DNA from 3 places in the Psychrobacillus sp. FJAT-21963 genome. Region 1 is predicted to be linked to each of the others. Evidence: riboswitches for the same ligand, from Rfam matches in the RefSeq annotation. Region 1 holds a riboswitch; each other region holds the start of a gene.
The links. A riboswitch is a leader RNA that binds a small molecule or an ion and turns the genes downstream of it on or off. The one in region 1 is predicted to bind thiamine pyrophosphate.
Positions count from the first base shown of each region.

Region 2: linked by a shared signal. The riboswitch ahead of AN959_RS05310 (YkoF family thiamine/hydroxymethylpyrimidine-binding protein) and the one ahead of AN959_RS03895 (acetylornithine deacetylase) in region 1 are both predicted to bind thiamine pyrophosphate.
Region 3: linked by a shared signal. The riboswitch ahead of thiT (energy-coupled thiamine transporter ThiT) and the one ahead of AN959_RS03895 (acetylornithine deacetylase) in region 1 are both predicted to bind thiamine pyrophosphate.

Region 1 is NZ_LJIY01000001.1:807,130-812,909, reverse strand. Features, by position in the region: gene AN959_RS03905 (bifunctional UDP-sugar hydrolase/5'-nucleotidase) at 1-733, shown strand, start outside; gene AN959_RS03900 (P1 family peptidase) at 730-1,776, shown strand; TPP riboswitch at 1,845-1,949, shown strand; gene AN959_RS03895 (acetylornithine deacetylase) at 2,046-3,323, shown strand; gene tenA (thiaminase II) at 3,345-4,028, shown strand; gene AN959_RS20525 (energy coupling factor transporter S component ThiW) at 4,046-4,522, shown strand; gene thiE (thiamine phosphate synthase) at 4,512-5,126, shown strand; gene AN959_RS03875 (GNAT family N-acetyltransferase) at 5,335-5,739, shown strand.
Region 2 is NZ_LJIY01000001.1:1,101,738-1,107,517, forward strand. Features, by position in the region: gene AN959_RS05295 (ankyrin repeat domain-containing protein) at 1-47, shown strand, start outside; gene AN959_RS05300 (hypothetical protein) at 72-1,154, shown strand; gene AN959_RS05305 (D-glycerate dehydrogenase) at 1,205-2,164, opposite strand; TPP riboswitch at 2,318-2,424, shown strand; gene AN959_RS05310 (YkoF family thiamine/hydroxymethylpyrimidine-binding protein) at 2,504-3,094, shown strand; gene AN959_RS05315 (ECF transporter S component) at 3,087-3,668, shown strand; gene AN959_RS05320 (ABC transporter ATP-binding protein) at 3,655-5,031, shown strand; gene AN959_RS05325 (energy-coupling factor transporter transmembrane protein EcfT) at 5,012-5,767, shown strand.
Region 3 is NZ_LJIY01000016.1:92,461-98,240, forward strand. Features, by position in the region: gene AN959_RS19500 (DUF4870 domain-containing protein) at 744-1,079, opposite strand; gene AN959_RS19505 (M20 family metallopeptidase) at 1,137-2,204, opposite strand; TPP riboswitch at 2,596-2,687, shown strand; gene thiT (energy-coupled thiamine transporter ThiT) at 2,750-3,331, shown strand; gene map (type I methionyl aminopeptidase) at 3,502-4,251, shown strand; gene AN959_RS19520 (TspO/MBR family protein) at 4,282-5,010, opposite strand; gene AN959_RS19525 (M3 family oligoendopeptidase) at 5,163-5,780, shown strand, end outside.

The sequences.
Region 1 (5,780 bases):
AGAACTAGAAATCAATGAAGGTAAGGTGACACTACTTCACTCTGCTACCATTTCTTCAATAGATGTGGAAAAGAATGAAGGAGTGCTTTCTATATTAAAATTGAATAAAGAAAAAGCAATTGAAGTATTGAGTCAGCCTCTTTATCCATTAGAAAAAGCTTTATGGCATGATGTTGTGGAAGAAAACCCTTTAACTAATTTAATAGCAGATGGGCTAAAGGATATGCTACATTGTGACATTGGTTTAATCAATAGTGGTATTTGTAACGCAGGAATATTCCATAAAATGACGAATAAAAAACTGATCGAAGTATGCCCGTCTCCATTAAATCCAACTTCTTTTGAAATACAAGGGAAATATATTAAAGAGGCTTTGGAACAATCACTTGATATTCAAGCTTGCTTAGCGGATGGACGTGGACCTGGTTTTAGAGGGAGATTTGTAGGGCGATTACATATAGCAGGAGCTGAAATTGAATATAAAGAAGGAAAGATTGATACAGTTTTTGTAAATAACAGACCACTTGAAGATGAAACCTGGTACACAGTGGCTAGCTCCGATTATTTACAAAGAGGTTCTGGATATCCTTGTCTTGCAAACAATCGAAACGAAAAATATCGGCCCGAGGAAATAAAAGATGTCATTCGTGTTTATGCAGATCAAAGTGGTTTTATTGAAAAAGCATACAAGAACAGATGGAAGGACTTATCAAAAGAAAGGGTATTCCAATGAAAATAAGAGAAAGAGGAATTGTAATTGGTCGTCTTCCAGTAGGAGAAGAAAATTGTATTACAGATGTTAAAGGTGTAAAAGTGGGTCATGTAACACTTGATATTCCTTTAGGTGAAGGGGAGCATGCTTGCACTGGAGTGACAGCAATACTGCCGCACGAAAAAAATTTATTTAAACAAAAAGTGGTAGGAGCTAGTTATGTATTAAATGGATTTGGAAAAACAACAGGTCTTGTACAAGTAGATGAATTAGGACTTATTGAATCACCTATTATGCTAACCAATACGTTTGCTGTACCAGCAGTTACCCAAGGAACATTGGAACATATGCTAGAGGGCAATCCGGAAATAGGGGATACTACCGGAACGATTAATATCGTTGTGGGGGAGTGCAATGATAGTAGATTAAACTCCATTCGCAAATTACCGATTCAGCCGAAGCACGCAGTAGAGTGTATTAAAAAAGCTTCATCAAATGTCTCTCTAGAAGGTGCTGTTGGGGCAGGAAAAGGCATGATATGCTTTGGCTATAAAGGTGGAATAGGTTCTTCTTCTCGACTTGTAAAAGAAGAAAATAGCAACTTAACCTATACACTTGGTTGTATCGTTCTAAGTAATTTTGGGAGTAAGGATGATTTTCAAAGTGACAACTATAAGGTTGTAAAACAGAAAGAAATTACCGATTTTCTTAAACCAGCTGATGGATCGATTATGATTGTTCTGGCTACAGATGCTCCGCTGAGTAGTAGACAGTTAAAGCGATTGGCGAAAAGATGTGGTATCGGGCTTGGTAGAACAGGTAGTCATTTTAGTAATGGAAGCGGGGATATTGTTATTGCTTTTTCTACCGCACATAAGATTCCTCATTTTTCATCAGAAAATATGGAAACAAGAGAGCAATTGAGAGATGATCAACCTATAATGAATAGTCTTTTTCAAGGTGCAGCGGAAGTTACAGAAGAGGCAATATTAAATTCTTTGTCACAGGCTGAAACAACTGCTGGGCGTATGGGGAATACCGCATATGCTTTTCCTTTTGATTAAGTTTAAGAAAACAATCTTGTAATTTTTAAGTCCTATGGTAAGATTTAAATGCAATTAATAACTAAATAAATGACTGCTAGGGGAGCCTTTGTTAGGCTGAGACACATCATTGATGTAAACCCTTTGAACCTGATCTAGTTAATACTAGCGGAGGGAAGCAGCTGGGACCCCTACTGTCGTATGTTTGGTTAATTATGTAGAAAACAGCCGCTTTCCGTTTATGGAGAGCGGTTTTTTGTTTTCAAAAATAATTGATGGAGGGAAGAAGGATGACGCAAATACTGGAACTACAAATTTCTAAAGTAGTAGATGAACAGAAAGAGCAGCTTTTACAAATACTTGCGGATTTAATTGGTTTTCAGACCGTTAGTCCGCCAGCGAGAAATACGGTGGATGCACAAATGTATATTGCTCGCTTTTTAGAGGAACAAGGATTCCAGACTGATAGCTGGGAGGTTTATCCGAACGATCCTAATGTAGTAGCCACCAAAAAAGGAAGCGATGACCAAAATTTTAATAGCTTAATTATTAACGGTCATATTGATGTTGCAGAAGTGGGTGATATCAGTGAGTGGACGGTGCCAGTATTTAATCTGACAAATAAAGACGGAAACGTTTATGGCAGGGGAACTTCGGACATGAAGGGTGCGATAGCTGCAACATTATTTGTCACTAAACTATTAAAAGAGATGGATATTAATCTAAAAGGGAGCTTACAAATACAATCTGTTATTGGGGAAGAAGCAGGAGAGGCTGGTACTCTTTCGTGTGTTGAAAAGGGCTATACAGCTGATTTTGCACTAGTAGTAGATGGAAGCAATCGTCAAATCCATGGACAAGGTGGCGTAATAACTGGATGGATAACAATAAAAAGCAAAGAGGTTTTCCATGATGCGATGAGGATGAAGATGCTTCATGCAGGAGGTCTAGTTAAGGGTGCTAGCGCAATTGAAAAAATGATGAAAGTAGTTGTTGGACTTCAGGAGCTTGAACGTCATTGGGCAGTAACGAAAGAATATCCAGGGTTTTCACCTGGAACCACTACCATTAATCCCGCGGTTATTGAGGGAGGGAGACACGCTGCTTTTGTGGCCGATGAATGTCGACTATGGATCACCGTTCATTTTTATCCAAATGAAACGTATCAATCAGTAGTACAAGAAATAGAAGAGCATTTAAATAATGTCGCAATGGCGGATCCTTGGTTACGAGAAAACCCACTACAATACCGTTGGGGTGGCAAATCGATGATAGAAGAACGTGGCGAAATATTTCCCGCATTAAAAATGAACGCTGAACATTCAGCAGTTCAATTGCTTGGGCAATGCCATGAAGAGATAGAGAAAGTGCCGGTCGAAATTGGAATGTCTAAATCTGTGACGGATGCAGGATGGTTAGGTGAAGCAGGTATTCCCACTGTTATATATGGACCAGGTAAATTGGAAGAAGCGCATTCTGTAGATGAAAAATTAAATGTAGAGGAGTTACTAACATTTACAAAAACACTCTTTTTATTTATTTGTCGATGGTGTAATACAAAAAAATAATTATTACCGGAGGGAAATTTTATGATATCTACAAAGAAATTTAGTGACCGATTATTTGAGAACGCTAAACCTATTTGGGAAAAAAATCATCAGCATCCTTTTGTACAAGAGTTGGGAAAAGGAACGTTGTCTGAAGAGAAATTTATTCATTATATGAAACAAGATTACGCCTATTTACTCGACTATTCTAAGTTGTTTGCGGTAGGAGTTCAAAAATCACTTGATTTAGAGATGATGTCAAAATTTTCCAAAACTCTTCATGACACCCTGCATTTTGAAATGGATTTACATCGTACGTTTGCGGCAGAGTTTGGTATTACTCCGGAAGAACTGGAATCTACGAAACCTGCACCTACCAATTTAGCTTATACGCGTTATATGTTAAATGTTTCTCAAAATGGCTCGCTAGTAGAATTAGTTTCCTGTTTACTTCCATGTGCTTGGGATTACTGGGAAATAGGGAAACTATTGCGCAAACAGTATGGGGACACCTTGTCCATCAACAAGTACGCAAAATGGATAGAAACTTATGATTCAGAAGAATTTGCAGAAGGTGCCAAGTGGTTAATACAGTTGATGGATCAGTTAACAGAAGGGAAACCGGAAAGAGAACTGGCTCGCATAGAAGAACATTTTCAAATGACCTCTAAGTTTGAGTATTTATTTTGGGAGATGAATTATCAATTAGAAAAGTGGCCGATTTAAAGGAGAAGCAGGGATAAATGAATAAAACTAGGAAACTAACATTAACATCACTAATTATCGCTATAACGACGATATCAAGCCATCTCATATTTATACCAGTAGGTTTTGCAAAAATCTTTCCGATCCAACATTTTGCAAATGTACTCTTATCGGTTTTACTAGGACCATGGTATGCGCTTGCAGGTGCATTAATTGTATCCACTCTACGAAATTTGTTAGGAACAGGATCTATTGACGGGGACCACTGGTTAACCAAAGTGACTGGTACTGGATGCATGACTACTTCTTTAATAGCATCTTTCACTGGAACGACAGCCGACTATTTTTCGGCAAGCATAGCTGGCATGTCTGTAATGAGTTTAGCTGGGGAGAGAGCGAAAAAGAGTATGTCTGAGGAAGATGGGATTGGTCATTTTAAAGCTCAATTGATGGATGAAATTTTTCATATGAATGAAGAAGTATGGGGAAAAGAGGTTTCTATAATTGAAACATAATATGACATTATATTTAGTGACAGAAGAATCGATTTCTATAGATTCATTGCTAACAGTTGTGGAACAGGCTATTAAAGGTGGGGTAACAATTGTTCAACTCCGGGAAAAAAATAGCTCTAGAAGAGACTTTTATGAAAAAGCAAAGGCATTAAAGAGATTACTAGATTATTATCAAATACCCCTTATCATTAATGACCGTATAGATATAGCAATTGCAGTGAAAGCGGCTGGGGTCCATGTAGGTCAGACAGACTTACCGATTTGGATAGTGAAAGAAATTGTACCTTCTTCGTTTATAATTGGAGTTTCCGTGGCAACGCTCGAAGAAGCAAAAAATGCTGAGCTTGAAGGCGCTAATTATATAGGCGTCGGCTCTGCTTTTCCTACTGGTACAAAAAGTGATGCAAAGCTTTTAAGTAAGGGTATCCTAGAAGAAATAACGAAAACTGTTTCCATTCCTGTAGTTGCAATAGGGGGTATAACACTTGAAAATGTATCCTCGTTGCAAGATAGAGGAATTGCTGGAGTCGCTGTAGTTTCAGCGATAATGAAAGCGGCGGATCCCTTTTATGCTGCTCAGCAGTTTAGACTGAAACTAAAATAAGAATCTCCATTGAAGTTAAGTAGATCAGGTATCGTTGAGAAACAATAGAATTACTAAATAAATTGTTATAAATGAAAGGAATTCTATACTTTAAGTAGAATAACATATAAGTATTTCTTATAAAGCTTGGAGGTAATACTTTTGTTACTTTACTTTTGATATATATCATCTGTCTAATAATTTAATTTAAATTAGGAGCTGATATATAATGATTTACAAGAATTCGCTCGAGGGTATCTCATCTGATATGTTAAAGGGTTTTTTTGTAGATTGGCCGAATCCGCCAAATCCACAAACTCACTTAAAGCTGTTAAAAAAGAGCAGTAAAGTGATTATTGCTATTGATGAAAATACTAATCAAGTAGTTGGATTTGTTACCGCGATAAGCGATGGGGTTCTTTCTGCCTACATTCCTTTTCTTGAAGTTTTACCAGAGTATAAAAGTATAGGTATAGGTAAGGAATTAGTAAATCAAATGCTCATAGAGCTTGAAGACATATATATGATTGATTTATGCTGTGACGATGACTTAGTTCCTTATTATAAAAAGTTTGGAATGCTGAAATCGAATGGTATGAGTTTCAGGAACTATAAAATGCAATCTGGAAGATAAAATAATTTATGCAAGAAAAAGCGCTTGGCTATTTGTCCAAG
Region 2 (5,780 bases), 290 kb from region 1:
AGTTTAAAGAATTGGAACAAATTTTGTTAAAAGCAGGAGCATTATAAATTAGTTACTTAGGAGATGACAAGATGAAATCAACAAAAATATTAACACCTATACTTCTTGGATTAACGCTTGCAATAACTGGGTGTAATAATGAAGCACAAACTAAGCAAAGCGATCAAAAGCAAGAGCAACCTCAAAAGGAAACACAAAACGTCACACAAGCACAGATTACAGAATTACAACCATTAAATGCAATGACATTACAAATTACCTTCTCTCAGCCACTGTCAGAGGATGATGTTAATCCAGAAAACTTGGATACAATTAAACAAAATTTTAAATTTGATCATGATATGAGTATCGTGAATGTTCCTAGGCTAAAAATCGGGGCGGAAAGTACATATATCGTTCCTGTTACCATTCACAAACCAGGTACAACATATACATTAAGCTTTAAAGGCGGTGAAAAACAATCCTTTGAGGCAAGTGAAGAGAAAATTAATATAAGTAAAACCATGCAAGTGTCAAATGACACCATTGAAATAGAATCTTTTAAAGAAGATGGTGTAACAGATTATGCTAATATTATTGAAGCATATCGAGCTGGTAGAGGGGATCTTTCTTTTCAAGTAGATGATGAAAACAAAGATGAAAATGGAAATCAGTATGAAGTGATTTCTTCCTTAAGAGATCGTACAGTGACAATAACATCAGATAATGGAGAAAAAATAACAGCGAAATATATTCCTTTCACGCAAGCAGCTGATGGTAGACAAGCACCCAAATTCCGTCTGCCAGAAGGGCAATCGTTAACGCCAGGTACAGAATATACGGTTACATCTGATTGGGGAGAAATCAAAAATCCAACCTTTATAGGAGAAGAATTTGCACCACTCACGATCCAATCAGCAGAAGCAATCGATGAAAAATCATTCGAACTAACATTAGATAAAGACCCAAGTATCGAGCTATTTGCTGGTCGCAGCGTCCAATTGCAAGGGGAGGATGGCAGCATTGTACAAGCACAATATCGCTTCTCTTCTCGTCAAGGGGCAGTCGGAATCTTCGATATTACTGATAACACATTAAAGTCAGGAGTAAAATACACAGTTGCACCGTTGAACAACTGGGCTACAGCCAATGATATAACTTTAATAGCCAAGTAAAACGAAATACCAGATCAAAAGCAATTAACATCGCTCTGATCTGGTATTTTTTATATAACTTTATTCTTTGGCTCTTTATTCTCCAAAACAGCTGCAATATCATCTGCATTCATTTGCATCATCGCCATTCTTGTTCGAATACTCGCACTTCCAATATGCGGTAATACTGTCACGTTCGGCAACGTTAGTAAAGGATGATCTAGTGGCACCGGCTCTACTTCAAATACATCAAGGCCAGCTGCCCAAATTTTATTAGTTGTTAAAGCTTCATACAATGCTTTTTCATCGATAATGCCTCCGCGAGCCACATTAATAATTGCTGCAGTTTCCTTCATAAGATTTAGTTCACGTTCACCAATCAACCCTTTTGTTTCAGCAGTTAATGGCGTTAATAAAACGATAAAATCCGATTCTTGTAATAATGTATCGAGCTCTACATAAGTGAACCCGAATTGTTCTTCCGCTTCGATTTTACGAGAGCGATTGTGATAGAGAACTTTCATATCAAACCCTTTCGCTCGTCTCGCTACTGCCTCCCCAATACGTCCCATTCCAATAATTCCAAGTGTTGCACCAAATACATCCATTCCTGTTAACTGCATTGGTGACCATGATATCCACTTACCTGCTCGAAGATCCCGTTCTGCTTCTGTCACGCGTCGTGCAGTAGCTAGAAGTAAAGAAAACGCAAGATCTGCTGTAGTTTCAGTTAATACACCCGGTGTATTGGTCACAATTATTCCACGCTCTTTCGCTGCCTCAACGTCAATATTGTTATATCCTACCGCTAAATTACTGATTACTTTTAGGTTTGGCAAACTTTCAATTAATGCACGATCTACCTTATCGGAAAGTACTGTCCAAAGTGCATGTGTATCTTTCGCTTGTGATTTTATTTCATCATAGGTCATCGAAATCTCATCACTGTGCCACATCGTCACGTCAAATTTTTCTCTTAATGGGTTTACTACTTCGTCTGGTAGTTTTCGTGTTATAAATATTTTATCCAAATTAGCACCCTCCAACTATTTCTGATGGTTCAAGCATGGACGAAAGAAGGAAATTTTGCAACTACATTTACATTGATAGTTTCATAGGGTATACTGGGGGCACATAAAAAAAACAGATTGTTTTGAACAAAAATCTGTATAACTACATACCGTTTTCTGCACTGGGGGTGCCCACTATGGCTGAGATGCGAGCTTTTTGCTCCGATCCCTTATAACTCGATCAGGATAATACCTGCGTGAGGAAGTGCGGTGACTTTCCGACTTTTTTCATATTGGATAAGTGGCTGCATCTTCACGGATGTAGTCTTTTTTTATGAAAAATTTTAGGAGGTTTTTTATATGCAATGTGGTTTAAGCCCTATCGTCGGATTTCGTTTTTCTTTACATCCGATGACCAATGATTTTATTTCAGTTATTAAAGGAGCGCTTCGAGAAACGGATACATCGAATGTGTGGATGCATACAGACGATGTGTCAACTGTCATTCGCGGAAAACAGGTGCATGTGTTCAATGTCGCAAAGTCAATTACACTGCATGCAGCTAAGACAGGTGTTCACCTTGCTTTATCGGGTACCTTTTCTGCTGGCTGCCCTGGAGATACTGCTGGGGATGTCTATTTAGATAAAGGAGATGAAGTTGCAAATAAAGACACGACAAAGCAATATGTGTCATCTCAATTTGCACTTTATCCGATGAATAACCCAAATTATATGGATGTGATTTATAGAGAGGTTGAGCGTGCAAAAGAACGAGGTGTTTTCAATGAATCCATGCATTATGCAAGTGGTATTCACGGGGATATTCATGATGTGTTTGCATTTTACGAAGAAACATTCACACATGCTCGCTCAGAAGAATATAAGCATTTGGTAATGACTGTTTCGATGAGTATAAATAGTCCTTCGCATGGAGGTATTTTGAATGCTTAAGTCATGGAAGTTAAAAGAGATTGTCCTTATGTCTTTATTTGCTGTTGTGTTTGGGATTGTATATTTATTATTTGTTCATATCGGTAATATTTGGTCAGGATTTATTGGGCCGATAGCATATGAGTGGATTTTTGGTATTTGGTTTATCGTATCAATCATTTGTATGTATATCATTCGTAAACCTGGTGCAGCTGTCATTTCAGAAACGATTGCAGCGGCGATTGAAGTGTTACTAGGAAATGCTGTAGGACCTCGATTAATACTTTCAGGGGTTATTCAGGGACTAGGTGCCGAAGCAGTGTTTGCCGCAACACGCTATAAACGTTTCGACCTTTGGGTACTGATGCTTGCAGGTATCGGATCATCCGTTTTCAGTTTTGTATATGGTTACTTTTTAGGAGGGTTTACTGTATTTAGCACTGGATATGTGGCTTTGATGTTCGGTATTCGAATATTAAGCGGTGCACTTATAGCTGGTGTTGGTGGTAAAGCTTTGTCGGACGGACTACTTGCTACTGGTTCGCTTAGAGGCTATGCAATTTCTCGCTCGAATAAAGGTGATGTTCGTGCATGACATAATTCAGTTTACAGATGTGAGTTTTCGTTATCCCGATGAGGACAAATGGATATTGAACAAGCTTACATTTACTATTCAAGCTGGTGAACGTGTAGTAATTACAGGTCCAAGTGGTTGTGGAAAGACGACATTACTTTATTTATGTAATCGCTTGTTTCCTGATAATTGCGATGGAATTTTAACTGGCTCTGTTAAATTATTTGAAAAAGAAAGTACTTCATATATTCCCGGGGAAATAAATCATCGTATTGCGACTGTTTTTCAAGATCCTGATGCACAATTTTGCATGCAAACTGTAGAGGAAGAACTAGCATTCACCCTTGAAAACTTGCATGTTCCCAAGGAAGAGATGGACAAAAGAATTTGTGAAGTACTTACGCTAACTAACTTGAGTGAATTTCGACATGCTACTATTCAAAAGCTTTCTGGCGGTCAAAAACAACGCATTGCAACTGCTTGTGCACTCATCATGGAGCCTGAAGTTTTGTTGCTAGACGAACCAATCTCTCATTTAGATCCATATGCTGCGAAAAAATATGTTGAGTGGTTGGATTGTTTACAAATGAAAAGAAAAATGACAATAGTTGCTATAGAGCATCGTTTGGATTTATGGGGAGAATTTTTTGATAGAAGTATTCCATTAATTCAAGGAAAGTCGAGTTCCCCCTTAGAAAGAAGAAAAAACAGCTTGAAAGAAGATGTATCAATAGTTGTCAGTAAAATAAAAGCTCAGCCCTTCTTAAAAGAAACCTCTTTTTCATTAAAGCAAGGGGAAATTGCTGTTTTAGCAGGTCCAAATGGTAGCGGTAAGTCCACTTTGTTGAAGGCACTGTGTCAGTTAATTCCCACTAGCGGAAAGGTGGAACCAAGTTTTTTAGGGTATGTTCCGCAATCTCCCGAGTTTTTATTTATTACGAAAAGTGTACGTGATGAAGTAGCTTATGGCGGAGGCAGTAATACAGAAGAAATACTTACTCGATTGCAGCTCCAGTCAGTATCAGAGGCACATCCCTTTGCAGTAAGTCACGGCCAAAAGCGTAGAGTGGCTATTGCCGCGATGCTATGTGACGGACGAGAGGTTATTTTAATGGATGAACCTACATCTGGTCAGGATGCTGCAGCATTATCTGAGTTATTTCAATTAATTGATGAGCGTGCTCGTTCAGGGGCAACTTTTGTCATCGTTACACATGATATGGAATTTGCTTACTGTCTAGCCGATTCGATTTTACTGATGAACGATGGACGTTTAACGGGGAAGTTTCCAGCGAGTGATGTTTGGAAAAATGAACGTTTATTATTGGAGCACCATTTGCTTCCTCCGAAAGGATTGTTAAGTTATGAGAAATGCTTTGCATAAAATGAATCCTTCCGTGAAGTTTTTATTAATAACCGTCTGTATGTTAACGATGGCATTTTATTTTGACCCTTGGACTCCCCTTGTATTTTGGGGTGGAGTGCTTGTGCTGCAAATATTGTTTAGCCGGATTAATTGGAAGAAGTGGTCGTTATTCATGCTTCCATTTTTTATAACTGCAATCGGTTATTTCTGGACTACACTTGTTTTTTCCGAAGATCAATCGGGAATAGTTATTTGGTCATTGTGGGGTATTGAATTTACAGAAACACAATTGAATCAGGCAATGTCCTTAAGCTTTCGTATATTAGCATTTTCTAGCTTGTCCTTAATGTTTGCGTTGACGACAAATCCTGTGACGTTTGTGTTGAGTTTGATGCAACAATTAAGACTCTCTCCTAAAATTGCTTATGGCATTATGGTAGGTTATCAGTTTTTACCGGTTTTGAAAGACGAATTTACACAGATCGGGCAAGCACATAGGTTAAGAGGGGTCGGGCGCGAGAAAAATGCCATTCAACGTTTGCTTGGCATTCGGAGAGTTTTGATTCCAATGCTTGCTGGTGCTGTTCGGAAAGCGGAACGAGCCGCTTTTGCAATGGAAGCTAGAGGTTTTACTGGTGAACGCAGAAGTAGTTATTTTCACGTAATTACCGTTGGGAAAGTAGACGCTATAATAGTTACTTTGTTTTTATTGGTATTAGTTTTAAGCTGCACAAACAAATTTTGGTTAGGTTAATCATTTTTATTAT
Region 3 (5,780 bases), on a different contig from region 1:
TCTTACTTTTTGTGTGAGCTAATGTCGTCCGATAAATAAGAAAATCGTTGAAACGGCTCCCTTTCCGCGGGGCGTTGCCTTAGCATCCTAGGCCAACACGATGTTGGTCATGCAATCGTTGCCGCAAAAGTTCTTTTGCGACGAGCTTTGCGCAGGAGCAGGATGCGGCGAACTTAGATTGCCTTCCCCTCAACTGCGGGGTCTGCGGCTAACGCTATTCCCGCAGGAGTGTCGCCTTTTTCAACGATTTTCTATAAATACTAATTGAAAAGATTTAAGTAATAAAAACTTGTACTATTAATGTCATAATGGATTTCTAATTATAAAGCGGATAATAGTTGATTGGAGTGGAAGGCGGCGACTCCAGCCGGAATAGCGTGAGCTGAAGACCCTGGACTGAGCGAAGTGAGGGAAGCGACTGAAGCCATGCCGGCGGAAAGCGTCCGCCTCGAACGGAAATCACGGTGCCCATACTAGCTAAGAGAACCTTGAAGAGTTTTTCAATGCCCTCCACGTCATGCGGCTTGCATGAGCAAAAATTAAAAAATCTGCTCCCATTAAATTTATGTGGGAGCAGATTTTTTATTTTATCGTCTTTTTTGATTTCATTAATTTACGAATAATCGGATAGACTACAGGTGCCCATTTTATTGCAGTTTTTGCTATGGTTTTTATATTCATTAGTATCGCTCCCAAGTTTAATTAGTACTAATTCTTTTCCCGTCTTAACGGTAGTATAAACATTATCTTAGTACCTTTACACCTTGGATAATATTCCATACAAGGATAATAATATAACTGACTAAGTACAATAATATGAATAAAAAAGGTGCTGATGCCATAAAAAGCGATTGCTCATTAACAGCTGCATTCATAAATACTGAAAAAAAGCTTGAGAATAGAGCTATAAACAATATAATCATAAATCCAAAGGGTATCAGATGAGAAATTAGCGAACGTTTCGCATGATGTTTCACTTCGGTATCCTGAGAAACAAAAAATACAATAATCGGAAGTATAAAAGGCGCAAACAATACACTAAAATAAGACAGTGCAGATAAAATTCGGTTGTTTTCCATTTGAATACACTCCTTTCCGATTAGATATCTAATATACGTCTCTTTACATAATTAGTTTCAACTTTTGGCAAAGGAGACTAAAATATCTTTATATGTTTCTACGGATGAAATAGAGACATACTCTTTTTCTCCATGCCAATCCGCTCCTGACGGACCAAACTCTACAGCTCCTGCTCCATTTTTTACATAGAAACGGGTATCCGCTGATCCGTGTTGTCCAAATAAGTTAGTATCTCGTCCTGTTTTTATAGTAGTTTCGGATTGTAGCTGAATAATATAGGGATTATTGTCGTTAGTTGTGACCGCTGGCTCAGAGGCATAAATGAGCACTTCATTTCCAGGGAAATGTTTGTGCGCAACATCTGTTATTTCTTGAATTATCTCTGCAGGGTCTTGTCCAGGCACATAGCGAATATCGTAGCTTATGATACACTCATCTGGAACGATATTGTATCTTTCACCTGCATGTATTTTAGCCAAGTTTAAAGAAGGATAATCATAAAATTTATTACTAGCAGTTAAAAAAGAGAGTTGTCGAATTTCTTTATCTAAAGCAATTGCTTCTTCTATTGCATTTATACCTTCCCAAGGACGACTGCCATGACTGGATTTGCCTTTCATTTTAATATCCATTTGGACAATTCCTTTTGCTTGGAGGCCAATATGAAGGTGAGTTGGTTCTCCGCAAATAACGAAATCACCATGATATCCTTGTTCAACTAAATACTCGGACGTTTCTCCATTTGTTTCCTCATCGGTAACAATATGTAGTTGGACTCTCTTCGTTAGTTGATCTGACGCTTTTGAAAGTTCATAGAATGCTTGCATCATAGCAGCAACTCCCGCTTTCATGTCTGCAGAGCCACGACCAAATAATTTGTCACCTTCTATAAAAGGATTAAACTGCTCTTTGTTGCCAGGAACCACATCAACATGGCCATTCCAAATGATGCATTCCTTTCCAACGCCGATTTCTGATACAAGCATAAGCTTTGAATTTTTTTTATGTAAAGTTGTACCAATTCCCTTTTCTTCCAGCCAATTTTGACAAAATAAAAGTGCTTCATTTGCTCCATCCACATCATCACTTTTTATACGAATTAAGTCTTTCAATAAATCTATCATGTACTTACCTCCATTTTCATATTATATTTTTATAAGTATAACAATGAACACGGGCACTGAAAAAGTCCATAGAATTTAAATTTACTAAATAATGTCGTCCGATAAATAAGAAAATCGTTGAAACGGATCCCTTTCCGCGGGCGTTGCCTTAGCCTCCTCGCTGCGCTGCGGACTGAGCGTTGTGAAGGAAGCGGCTGAAGCCATGCCGGCGGAACGCGTCCGCCTGGAACGTAAACTAACGGATCCAAAATAAAAACGAGTATTTGAACAACTTGTCGTTCACATATTGTTATAAAATCTCATGGAGGACTTTTTCAGTGCCCTCACAATGTACAGTGGGGGGTTGCATAACTTATTTCATTGGGCTACAATGAACTCGAACTAAATAATTTATCACCACAAGGGGCGTCGCTTATGCGGCTGAGATAGTACCCTTCGAACCTGTAAGTTCATGCTTGCGTAGGGATGTGGATGGAAACTGACAATCGCGCGATGTCTGGGTCTATCCCGACGTCGTTTTTTTGTGGTCGAAAAAGGAGATTACTATGAAAAATCAACGCGTTATATTGTTAGTGGAAATCGCAATTTTTGCGGCTCTTGGATATATTTTGGATATTATAGGATTTGGTATGCCACAAGGTGGTACAGTCACATTTGTGCTTGTTCCTGTAATTTTAATAGCATTTCGTCGCGGGATAGTCGCGGGCCTTATAACAGGATTTTTAATCGGTATGCTGCAAGTTGTAACAGGCCGTTTTTATGCAGCACCATTATCATTGGAAGTTGTCATTCTACAAGTGGGAATTGATTATTTTATTGCTTTCATGGTAGCAGGATTTGCAGGATTACTAAGACCTGCCTTTTTAAAGGCATATGAAAACAAAGATAAAATGAAAATGGCTACTGCGGTAATTATTGGAGCTTTTATTGCAGCATTTCTTCGCTATCTTGCACATGTGACTTCTGGTATTCTGTTTTTTGGTGAATTTGCTGGCGATCAAAACGTTATCCTTTATTCATTAATCTATAATTCTACTTATATGATTCCAGTATTTTTACTAGCAGCATTCGTTTGTATGATACTATTCCTTAAGGCTCCTCGCCTTATACTGCCGAATAAAGCATAAATATGATATGATTGTTGTACAGTTTAACCAGTTTTAGAATATGCTAATACAGGTTAAGCCTTCGGTGGACGTCACAGATTTTTGGATAGGGACTTAATCGTTCGTCATGATATAATATCTAGACGCAAATACTCCGGGGCGCATTAGATATGAGAAGGGATCTTATAAAGATGATTGTACAAACAAATGAAGAATTAGAAGCTTTAAAAAAAATAGGTCGTATTGTTGCTGAAATTCGGGATGCAATGAGAGCTGCAACGAAGCCAGGTATTACAACAAAGGAACTGGATGAAATTGGTGGTAAGCTCTTCAATGAGCACGGAGCAATTTCAGGTCCAATGGGTGAGTATGATTTCCCAGGATACACTTGTATAAGTGTTAATGAAGAGGTTGCTCACGGTATTCCAGGTTCCCGTATCATTAAAGATGGTGATATTGTCAATATTGACGTATCAGGCTCATGTGATGGTTATTTTGCTGACACAGGTATTTCCTTTGTTGTTGGTGAAGGTTATGAGGAGAAAGAAAAGTTATGTGCAGTGGCAGAAAGCGCATTTAACCGGGCAATGTTAAAAGTAAAAGTCGGTTCTAAATTGAATCAAATTGGAAAAGCGGTTGAAAGAGAAGCAAAAGAAAATGGTTTGCACGTCATTATGAACCTTACTGGTCATGGAATTGGTAAATCACTTCATGAAGCTCCGCAGCACGTGCTCAATTATTATGATGCTTGGGATCCGACAATTTTAAAAGAAGGTATGGTGCTAGCAGTAGAGCCATTTATTTCTCAAAAAGCTGAACATATAGTAGAATCGGGAGATGGTTGGACATTCGTGACACCAGACAAATCGTTAGTTGCCCAAATTGAGCATACGATTGTCGTAACAAAAGAGGGCCCGCTTTTATTAACAAAATTAGATTAAGAAAAATTAAATAGTAAAATGCCTCGGAAATTATGATTTCTGAGGCATTTTTTTTATAAATAATATTCCTACTATAAGTACACAGCTTAAAAAAATGGATGCGGCAGTTATTAATAATTCATCTAACATATGTCGACAGGCAATCCCTAAAAACGCCCAAATAAAGACTAACACGATTGTCGGGTCATTATAATGGTAGCGAAAATGTAAAGCAATTGCTGTAGCAATTGTTAGGAAAATAACAGCCCAGAGTGATTTCGTCATGCCCCAACCACCAAATTCTACATAAGTAAGATAGTAGTCGATATTTGCAAATGTAGCGACGAATATCCATCCTAAATAGATAGAAATAGGGAGCCGCTTTATCCATAATTGCTCTTCAGAAGAATACGTTTTATAAAATAAAAACAAGACTCCTAATAAAGCAAATATATCTATAAGCGATAATAAAAATAACTCATAATGCCACAAGAAAATCCAAAGAATATTTAAAATGGAGCTACAAACAAATAATATAACTCTTATCGTGGATATGGACTCTCCATTTTTAAATTCTTTAACATTATTCCAAATCCAATATGCTAGTAATAAATATATGGGGATCCATATGAGAAATACGTAGCTTGCGGGAGTAAATAATGAAGGTAGTCTATTTGAAATTTCTCCGGTTGTATGATGATTAATCGGTAGAGTATTTGCGAGTAAATTTACCAAGATGGTAGAGAACAAGCTTATAATCAAAATGATTATTTTAATCATACGCATCCCTCCTATTATTATAGTATACCTTTGAAATTTTATTGCGACAAATTGATTTGTGAATGTTTCATGGCAAATACAGAATAAACGGAACATAAAAATCATGATATAATATAATTCGAACTAGTATGAATTTTTAAGGGGGAAAAATAATGAGAGAAGTAGTATATCCAATTACATGGGATTTAGATGTGTTCTTTGAAGGTGGAAGTGAATCTAAAGAGTTACGAAACCATTTAGATCAAGTGAAAGAAAAATTAAAGGTTTTTGGAGAAAGATTAGAAAGTTTTACCACTCCGACATCAGTTCAGGAAGCAAGTAAAATCGTTAGTATCATTGATGAATTAAAGGACATTGCGACTAACTTATCTCAAGCTGGAGCAGTTATTGGTTGCTTTCAAGCACAAGACACTACAGATAAAAAAGCTTCTCTTTTGGAAGGAGAGATAGGAAGTATTTATGCAAAGTTTTCTTCCTTGCTGTTAGGCATACAACAAACGATTAGCAAGACACCAGATGAGGTATGGGCAGAATTAATAAAAACAGATGAATTACTCGAATTTTCTTTTGTTCTAAATGAGTGGAGAGAAGAAGCAAAGAGAATGCTTTCTGAAAAAGAAGAGTCTATGATTACAGCCCTTGGTGTAGATGGCTACCATGCATGGGGGCAGCTATATGATTTGTTGGTAGGGGATATTAGAGTAAAAGTTAAAGTGGATGGAGTAGAAAAAGAACTTTCAGTAGGTCAAGCTAATAACTTAAGCTCTCAC